Regions from separate parts of the Paenibacillus sp. BR1-192 genome, predicted to be linked through region 2. Evidence: a T-box and tRNA genes for the amino acid it is inferred to sense, from the RefSeq annotation. Region 2 holds a T-box; the other holds one or more tRNA genes.
What was found. The T-box of region 2 lies ahead of leuS (leucine--tRNA ligase). A T-box ahead of a tRNA ligase gene usually reads a tRNA of that ligase, here a tRNA-Leu.
Positions count from the first base shown of each region.

Region 1: it has a tRNA-Leu gene. The T-box ahead of leuS (leucine--tRNA ligase) is inferred to sense a tRNA for this amino acid. The anticodon was not compared.

Region 1 is NZ_CP120718.1:5,893,083-5,897,506, reverse strand. Features, by position in the region: tRNA gene P0X86_RS26780 (tRNA-Ser) at 1-5, shown strand, start outside; gene P0X86_RS26775 (Type 1 glutamine amidotransferase-like domain-containing protein) at 468-1,163, shown strand; tRNA gene P0X86_RS26770 (tRNA-Glu) at 1,281-1,355, shown strand; tRNA gene P0X86_RS26765 (tRNA-Lys) at 1,723-1,798, shown strand; tRNA gene P0X86_RS26760 (tRNA-Leu) at 1,837-1,919, shown strand; gene P0X86_RS26755 (KGG domain-containing protein) at 2,119-2,583, shown strand; gene P0X86_RS26750 (AraC family transcriptional regulator) at 2,838-4,424, shown strand, end outside.
Region 2 is NZ_CP120718.1:2,152,372-2,156,795, reverse strand. Features, by position in the region: gene leuS (leucine--tRNA ligase) at 1-1,785, opposite strand, end outside; T-box leader at 1,875-2,135, opposite strand; gene P0X86_RS09255 (AraC family transcriptional regulator) at 2,176-3,057, opposite strand; gene P0X86_RS09250 (Gfo/Idh/MocA family protein) at 3,143-4,216, opposite strand; gene P0X86_RS09245 (Gfo/Idh/MocA family protein) at 4,241-4,424, opposite strand, start outside.

The DNA.
Region 1 (4,424 bases), 3.5 Mb from region 2:
CTCCGTTGAGCATTACATCGAAGAAAGCTCCCATCACCAAGTGATCGGGAGCTTTTTTTGCATAGGGATGAGAACCCTGATAGGGTTCGTCGGAGCATAATCAGCGTTAAGGATACTCCGCAGTCTCGACCGAAGGGAGAGTATCCCTCTTTCTTTCGCTTTAGCATGACATCGAAGAAAGCTCCGATCGGGAGCTTTTTTTTGCATAGGGATGAGAACCCTGATAGGGTTCGTCGGAGCATAATCAGCGTTAGGGATACTTCGCAGTCTCGACCGAAGGGAGAGTATCCCTCTCTCTTTCGCTTTAGCATGACATCGAAGAAAGCTCCCATCACCAAGTGATCGGGAGCTTTTTTTGCATAGGGATGAGAACCCTGATAAGGTTCGTCGGAGCATAATCAGCGTAAGGGATACTTCGCAGTCTCGACCGAAGGGAGAGTATCCCATGAATGGGGGAATAAAGCCCGATGAAACAGATTATTGCAATGGGTGGCGGCGGTTTCTCGATGGAGCCTGATAATTTGCTGCTTGATCGCTATGTTTTGGCACAAGTATCGAAAGAATTGCCTGACGTGTGTTTTGTTCCGACGGCAAGCGGGGATGCGGATGGGTATGTTGAACGTTTCTATCAGGCTTTCCGGACACTGCCGTGTATTCCAAGTCATCTGTCGCTGTTCCAGCCGAACTTTGCCGATCTTCGATCTTTTGTACTCGAGAAGGATATCATTTATGTTGGCGGGGGCAATACCCGGAATATGCTGGTCTTGTGGAAGGAATGGGGCCTGGATCAGATACTCAAAGAGGCGTATGAACAGGGTGTCATTTTAACCGGGTTAAGCGCTGGCTCCATTTGCTGGTTTGAGCAAGGGGTGACGGACCCGTTGAACGGGCCTTTGTACGAACTTGAGGGTTTGGGTATATTACAAGGCAGTCATTGCCCGCATTATGATGGTGAGAGCAAAAGAAGGCCCGCCTATTACAAACTCGTGCTTCAAGGTGAAGCAAAAGCAGGATATGCTGCTGATGATGGGGTTGCATTGCATTTCATGGACGGACGGTTGCATCGAATCGTAAGCTCAAGGGAAAATGCACATGCATACCATGTGAAGCGTGAAGCAAATAGCGTTCAAGAAGGGAAGTTGACACCGGATTTTTTAGGCTGATTTATGGGCCGAATAAGCTCCGTAAATAAATTTAAAAATTTGCGAAAAAAAAAGCTTGCCAGCATTTTTGAAATTGTGCTATACTCAATCTTGTCGTCACGGCGACGTGGTTAAAGTGGCCCGTTGGTCAAGGGGTTAAGACACCTCCCTTTCACGGAGGTAACAGGGGTTCGAATCCCCTACGGGTCACCACTTTCTATATAACTTCGGGATGAGAACCCCGTGGGTTCGTCGAAGCATAACCATCGTTTAGGATAAACTTCGCAGTCTCGAACGAAGTGAGAGTATCCCCTACGGGTCACCACTTTCTATATAACTTCGGGATGAGAACCCCGTCGGTTCGTCGAAGCATAACCATCGTTAGGATAAGCTTCGCAGTCTCGAACGAAGTGAGAGTATCCCCTACGGGTCACCACTTTCTATATAACTTCGGGATGAGAACCCCGTCGGTTCGTCGAAGCATAACCATCGTTAGGATAAACTTCGCAGTCTCGAACGAAGTGAGAGTATCCCCTACGGGTCACCACTTTCTATATGGCAGCCGCACGATTGTCATCGAGAGCCATTAGCTCAGTTGGTAGAGCACCTGACTTTTAATCAGGGTGTCGAAGGTTCGAGTCCTTCATGGCTCACCATTTTTACTTAGCACGAAAAGATGTATCCCTTATATTATGCGGTAGTGGTGGAATGGCAGACACGCTATCTTGAGGGGGTAGTGGGTGTATACCCGTGGAGGTTCGAGTCCTCTCTACCGCATACCATGTTGAATAAGAAGCTTCACGCATAGCGTGGAGCTTTTTTATTTATATATCAGGATTTCCATAGAGATTATCCATATTTTAGATATTTTTCATTGCGCGTTTATGCAAAACCGGTGTTTCATCTCTGGTCAAGAGGTTAATATCATATCGTGGACGAGCAACAACTTCCAAATACCTATAAGGAGTGATTCAGAATGGCTAATAACAATAATGGAAAGATGAGCCGTGAAGAAGCAGGACGTTTAGGTGGAGAAGCAACAGCGAACAACCATGATAAAGAGTTTTACCAAGAGATCGGACGGAAGGGCGGCGAAGCGACGTCCCGCTCCCATGACAAAGAATTTTATCAGGAAATCGGCAAAAAAGGCGGAGACTCCACGTCAAACTCCCATGATAAGGAGTTTTATCAAGAGATTGGCCAGAAGGGCGGCGAAGCGACTTCCGACTCCCATGGCAGGGAGTTCTATGAGGAAATCGGCCGCAAAGGCGGCGAGGCTACCTCGGATTCCCATGGTCGCGAGTTCTACCAAGAAATTGGACAGCAGGGCGGCGAAGCCAGAAACGGCAGCGGCAGCAACGGGGATGGCAAGATGAGCCGTGAAGAAGCGGGCCGCAAAGGCGGCGAGGCTAGAGCCCGGCAGCGCCAACGGGGAAATTAATGAAAATTCAGCGGATGTAAGAAGAGACTCCCGTTGGAGGGGGTTGAAACTCTTTCATTCAAAAGATCCGCCTTCAGACACACTTGTAAATAGCAGCAGCCATGACTCCTTTTAGGGAGACATGGCTGCTTTCTTTTTTAGCCTGACTATCATGGCGCATTATGGAAAAGACGAAGAACGTACTGGACATTTGATACGGTGTATGATAATTATATGATAATGATAACCATTCTCATTTAAGGTTGGGGTCTGCAATGATGTTAAACCTATCGATGAATACCAGCAAGGGAGAGCCAAGAGAATACAGCGGGTTCATGGCCCGTTTATGGAATATGGATATTGTTCATGGGCAAGGGATGTCCTTGGAACAACAGTTGGCCGTGCAGCCGGCCTTGATCGTCCCGCTTAGCGGAGAGACCTGTTTGCAGCAGGCAGAGCAAGTGACACGCATGAATAAGGGGTGCGTTTATTTTTGCGCGGCTGGATCTACTTTTGGTATTACGAGCGGCGAGTACTGGAGTTCCGAGGAACAGGAACAGACAGCGGTGGCGATTCTTCATTTTGGCTTCTATGAAGGGATGTCGGGCTGCGGTCGGTTGCATGAAGTGGACGGCGCCGCATTCATGCCCTATGACGGCATCTTTGTCATCAGCTCCCCGGACCGCTTGAATCTCGTCTGCCGGGCGATGTATAAGGATTTTCACAGCATGGAGCCCATGAAGCAGTGGAGGGCTCAGCTGGATTTTCAGGAGCTGTTGTACACGATGATGGCCGAATGCAGCCCATATGCCAAGAATGATAAACGGCAAGCGCTGGACCGGGTGAAGGAGTATATCGAAGAGCATTACGATGAAGATTTAACGATCGAGCAGCTGGCGAATCTCTCCGAACTGAGCCCCAAGTATTTTGTAGAGGTATATAAGAAGGCCTATGGGCACAGCGCGATGGATTATTTGGCGAGCGTCCGTTTGAACAAGGCCAAACAATTGATGCTGGGTTCGGATTCCTTGCTGCGTGAGGTTGCCCATATGGTGGGGTATAAGGATGAATTTTATTTCAGCCGCAAATTTAAGAAAGCTTTCGGGTTCTCGCCCTCCGCCTATATGAAGACAAGGAAAAATAAACTGGCGATGTACGGCTCAACGAGCCTATTGGGTTACGCCATGCCGCTGGATTTCACGCCGTATGCGGCTCCGCTTCATCCGAAGTGGTCACAACATTACTATAACCATCTCGGCCCGGATATTCCGGTCCATCTGGATGCATACCGCCAGAACCATAACAAATATGCGAATCTGGAAAAGCTGGCCACGGCACGTCCGGAGCTCATCGTGTGCGCGCAGGGGGTCGAGGAGTGGGAGAAGGAGCAGCTTCGGCAGATCGCCCCTCTCTATGAAATGCCGGGAGAGCAGGAAGGATGGCGGTTCAATCTGCTCAGTCTCGCCAAAATGCTGGACAGGTTGCCTGAAGCAGAGCAGTGGATTGAAGCGTTTCATCACAAGATATCGGCTTACCGGGAGAAGCTCCCCTCTAGCAATAGGGAAGCCCGCACGCTTTTGACCGCGCGCCTGCATCAGGATGAACTTCGGGCATACAGCCATCCGGGCATGAAGGAAATACTATTCGATGATTTCGGTTTTCAGCCGGCCCTGCCTATGGATCAGCTTAATGAGGGGTGTTTAACGATGGAGCAGATCAGGGAGAGCCGTGCAAACCATCTGCTTCTTCTGATCCGTCAAGATTCCGAAACGCTTGCCTATTGGAGGAGACTGCAGGCGACGCCGGAGTGGATGACCATCTCCGCGGTGAGAGAGGGAACGTTCCATCAAATATCCTCTTAT
Region 2 (4,424 bases):
CGGATTGATGACGTTGCCGCGGGATTTACTCATTTTCTCATTGTTGTTCCCCAGGATCATGCCCTGATTGACCAGCTTCTGGAAAGGCTCCTTCGTATCGACGACGCCCAGGTCATACAATACTTTGTGCCAGAAGCGCGCATACAGCAAGTGCAGCACAGCATGCTCCACGCCGCCGATGTACAGGTCAACCGGCAGCCATTCCTTCTGTTTCTCCTTGGAGCACAGTTCGTTATGGTTATCCGGATCGATGTAACGCAGGTAGTACCAGCAGCTGCCGGCCCATTGCGGCATCGTATTGGTTTCGCGGCGGGCTTTCATGCCCGTTTCGGGATCAACCGTCTCCACCCACTCCGTCACGTTGGCCAGCGGCGATTCGCCGGTTCCGGACGGTTTAATCTGGTCCACATCCGGCAGAAGCAATGGAAGCTGATCTTCCGGCACGGTCTTCATCGTTCCGTCTTCCAGATGCAGAATCGGAATCGGCTCGCCCCAATAGCGTTGACGGCTGAACAGCCAGTCGCGCAGACGGTAGGTTACCTTCTTCTTGCCCTTGCCCTCTTTCTCCAGCCATTCATTCATCGCCTGAATAGCCTCTTCATTATCCAGCCCGTTCAGGAAGCCGGAATTCACGTGCGCGCCGGTGCCGGTATATGCTTCCTCCTCGACGTTTCCGCCTTGAACGACTTCAATGATCGGAAGACCGAATTGCTTCGCAAACTCCCAGTCCCGGCTGTCATGTCCCGGAACCGCCATAATGGCACCGGTGCCGTAGCCGGCAAGCACGTAATCCGCGATCCAGATCGGTACCTTGGCGCCGTTTACCGGATTGACGGCATACGCGCCCGTGAATACGCCGGTTTTATCCTTGGCCAGATCCGTCCGCTCCAGGTCGCTTTTACGTGCTGCCTGATCCTGATAAGCCTTCACCGCTTCGCGCTGATCGGCTGTCGCAATTTTGTCCACGAGGTCATGCTCCGGTGCCAGGACGCAGTAGCTTGCCCCGAACAGCGTATCCGGACGAGTGGTGAACACCTCCAGATGACCATCATACCCTTCGATGTCAAAACGGACCTCGGCGCCCGTGGATTTGCCGATCCAGTTGCGCTGCATATCCTTCAAGCTTTCGCTCCAGTCCAGCTCGTCCAGATCCTCCAGCAGGCGATCCGCATATTCGGTAATGCGCAGGATCCATTGGCGCATCGGCTTGCGTACGACCGGATGGCCTCCGCGTTCGCTCTTGCCGTCGATGACCTCCTCGTTCGCCAGCACGGTGCCGAGCGCTTCGCACCAGTTCACCGGAACCTCGGCCACATAGGCCAAGCCGCGTTTATAGAGCTGGATAAAGATCCACTGCGTCCATTTGTAATATTCCGGATCGGTGGTGCTGATCTCGCGGTCCCAGTCATACGAGAACCCGAGGGATTTGATCTGGCGGCGGAACGTATCGATATTCTGCACGGTGAACTCCCGAGGATGTTTGCCCGTGTCCATCGCATACTGCTCTGCCGGCAGGCCGAAGGCGTCCCATCCCATCGGATGAAGCACGTTGTATCCGCGCATCCGCTTGTAGCGGGACACGATGTCCGTTGCCGTGTATCCCTCCGGGTGACCTACGTGCAGGCCTGCGCCCGATGGGTACGGAAACATATCCAGCGCGTAAAATTTCGGTTTGGACGAGAAATCTTCCGTTTTAAAGGTTTTGTTCTCATCCCAGTATTGCTGCCACTTCGGTTCGATGGCCTGCGGCTGGTAGCCGTGGCCGGTTGGTTGATTGTCCGTCATACTTCATTGCTCCTCCTTCACAGTCGAGAGGCAAGGCCTGCGCCATTGCCCAAAAAAACAAAAAAACCTCATCATCCATAGCGTTGATCGCTAGGGACGAGAGGTTAGATTCCCGTGGTACCACCCTAGTTAGCCAAAGGCATGCTTTGCCTTTCGCTCCCTTTGCATCCTTATCGCGGATAAGACGACGATGCTTCGTCGGCCGATTCTGCCGGAATACAGCCCTCCGACGGCCGGGTTAACACCATTGCTCCGAGGCGAGTTCATCCCTATCGTCAACCGGTTTTCACCAGACACCGGCTCTCTGCATGATCGAAATTGGAACGATTGATCCTCATCATCGCGTTCATATTACCGTTTTAATGTGGCTATTATACCCAAAAAGCGCGGTCAAGTCAACGAAAGCTCTTCTCCGCTTCTGCGGTAATGTTCCGGCGTGGTCCCGACCATGGCCTTGAACATCCGGCTGAAATGGGCCAAATGCTTGAAACCGGACGCCTGGCTGATCTCCGTTATGCTCAGATGGGGGTGGAGCCTAAGCATGATTTTGGCCTGGTTGATCCGCCGGTGATACACATATTTGAACACCGTCGTTCCGGTCACTTCCTTGAATAAGGAGGATAAGTAGTGTTTCGTGATATGCATGTCGCGGGCGATTCCCTCCAGCGTCAAATCCAGCATATAATTTTCCTCGACAAACGAGACGACATGCTGGACATGCCGCTCCTTCTCCGAGATCGAGTCGTGATCCTGCACGGCGGCCTGGCACCAATCGGCGATGACGTACATCATCTCCTGGATTCGAAGGGTCATCCGCTCCTGGCGAAAGCCGGCCGTGGAGGACGACAGGCGGTGTATATCGGCCAGCATCCCTTCGAATTCTTCCCGGTTCTCCCCCGTCAGCGTCATGCGATGATTCCGCAGCGTTTCGAAGGGGTCCAGCAATATCGATTTGGCCGTCTCCGAAAGCCCCCTGCAGACCCAGGCCGGATCAAAATGCAAAATGCTCCTGACATATCTGGAATCGGGTTCAACGTTCGGACAGTGCAGCGTAAGCCCGTTCATCAGGAGCAGATCCCCCGGTTTCAGGGTGAACACGGAATCGCCGATCAAATACGTGCAGCGTCCCTCATGGAAATAATAAATTTCATAAAAAGCATGCGAGTGAAACCGCCCTCCCGACAGCGGCTGTTCATTGTAGTAGGTCAGATCGAACGGCGCTTGAAGCTGCATGCGGTCAAAGCCTGGCATCATATCGACAGATGAGGTCATTTTAGAGAATCGCCCCTTTAGCGATTTTGGAGTCGTCTAACCCCCAACCCTCAACGTAACGGGGTTTTCTCTATTATAAATGATTTTAGGGAATACGCACGGCTTCATTTTGGGCAATCACGCACAATTCTCCGGCCTTGAAGGCATGCTCCTGGGACATGGCATGTTCCGTGCGTTCCAGGCAGTCCAGGATAAGCTCCCCGAAAAACGGATAGCCCACTTTCCCCTGGAGTTCCATATGAAACTCTCCTTCACCGTTAACCAAGTACAGATGATCCCCCTGCGGATGCCTTGCGATATCGATGTATTTGCGAAGCTCGATGTATCCTTCCGTTCCCAGAATAAAGGTTCTGCCATCTCCCCAAGTGCCAAGTCCTCCGGGCGTCAGCCAATCGACGCGGAAATAATTGGTGGCTCCATTGTCTCCCACCAGCGTTGCATCTCCGAAATCCTCCAGCTCGGGGTATTCCGGATTCGCATAATTGCCCACCTTGCTGCCGAGCACCTTGGCATCGCGGCATCCCGCATAAAACAAAAATTGTTCGATCTGGTGGGAGCCGATGTCACACAGGATGCCCCCGTACTGTTGATGACGGAAAAACCAGTCCGGGCGGGAGGACGCATTCAAACGGTGCGGTCCGGTTCCCATCACTTGCACCACTCGCCCGATCGCCCCGTCCTGAATCAGCTTCCCGGCATGGACGGCACTCTCCACATGCAGCCGTTCACTGTAATAGACCATGTATTTCTTGCCCGTCTCCGCGGCTTTCGCGCGTGCAGCGTTCACCTGCTCCAGCGTGGTGAACGGCGTTTTATCCGTGAAATAATCCTTGCCGTGCGACATGACCTTCAGGCCAAGCTCGCATCTCTCCGAAGGAATGGCGGCAGCCGCCACCAGATGAACTTCGGTATCTTCCAGCACCTGGGCCTCGGAGGAAGCCACGGCAACCTCCGGGTATGCCTTGCAAAAAGCAGCAACCTTGGCGGGGTCTGAGTCATACACCCACTTCAGCGTCGCCCCGGCCTCAATCAAGCCGTTGCACATGCCGTATATATGGCCATGCTCCAGCGACATGGCTGCAAAAATAAATTCTCCGGGCTTGCACACCGGCTGGGCCTTGCCCACCGGCGCATAGAGCATTCCATTGCTGCGGTCCATACCAAGAGCCTCCCCGATTGTAATTTAATAAGCGCCAAACGTCTTGCTCATATCCACCGGCCCGATCTCCTTGACCGTTTTCCGGGTGGACGAATTCGCTATCCGTTCTTGCAGCATCTCGTAATACAGATCTTCGTCCAACGGCAGGTCGACCCAATTGTCGGTCCAGGTGGACAAATGCATGGCATTGGACAGGGTCAATCCGTGG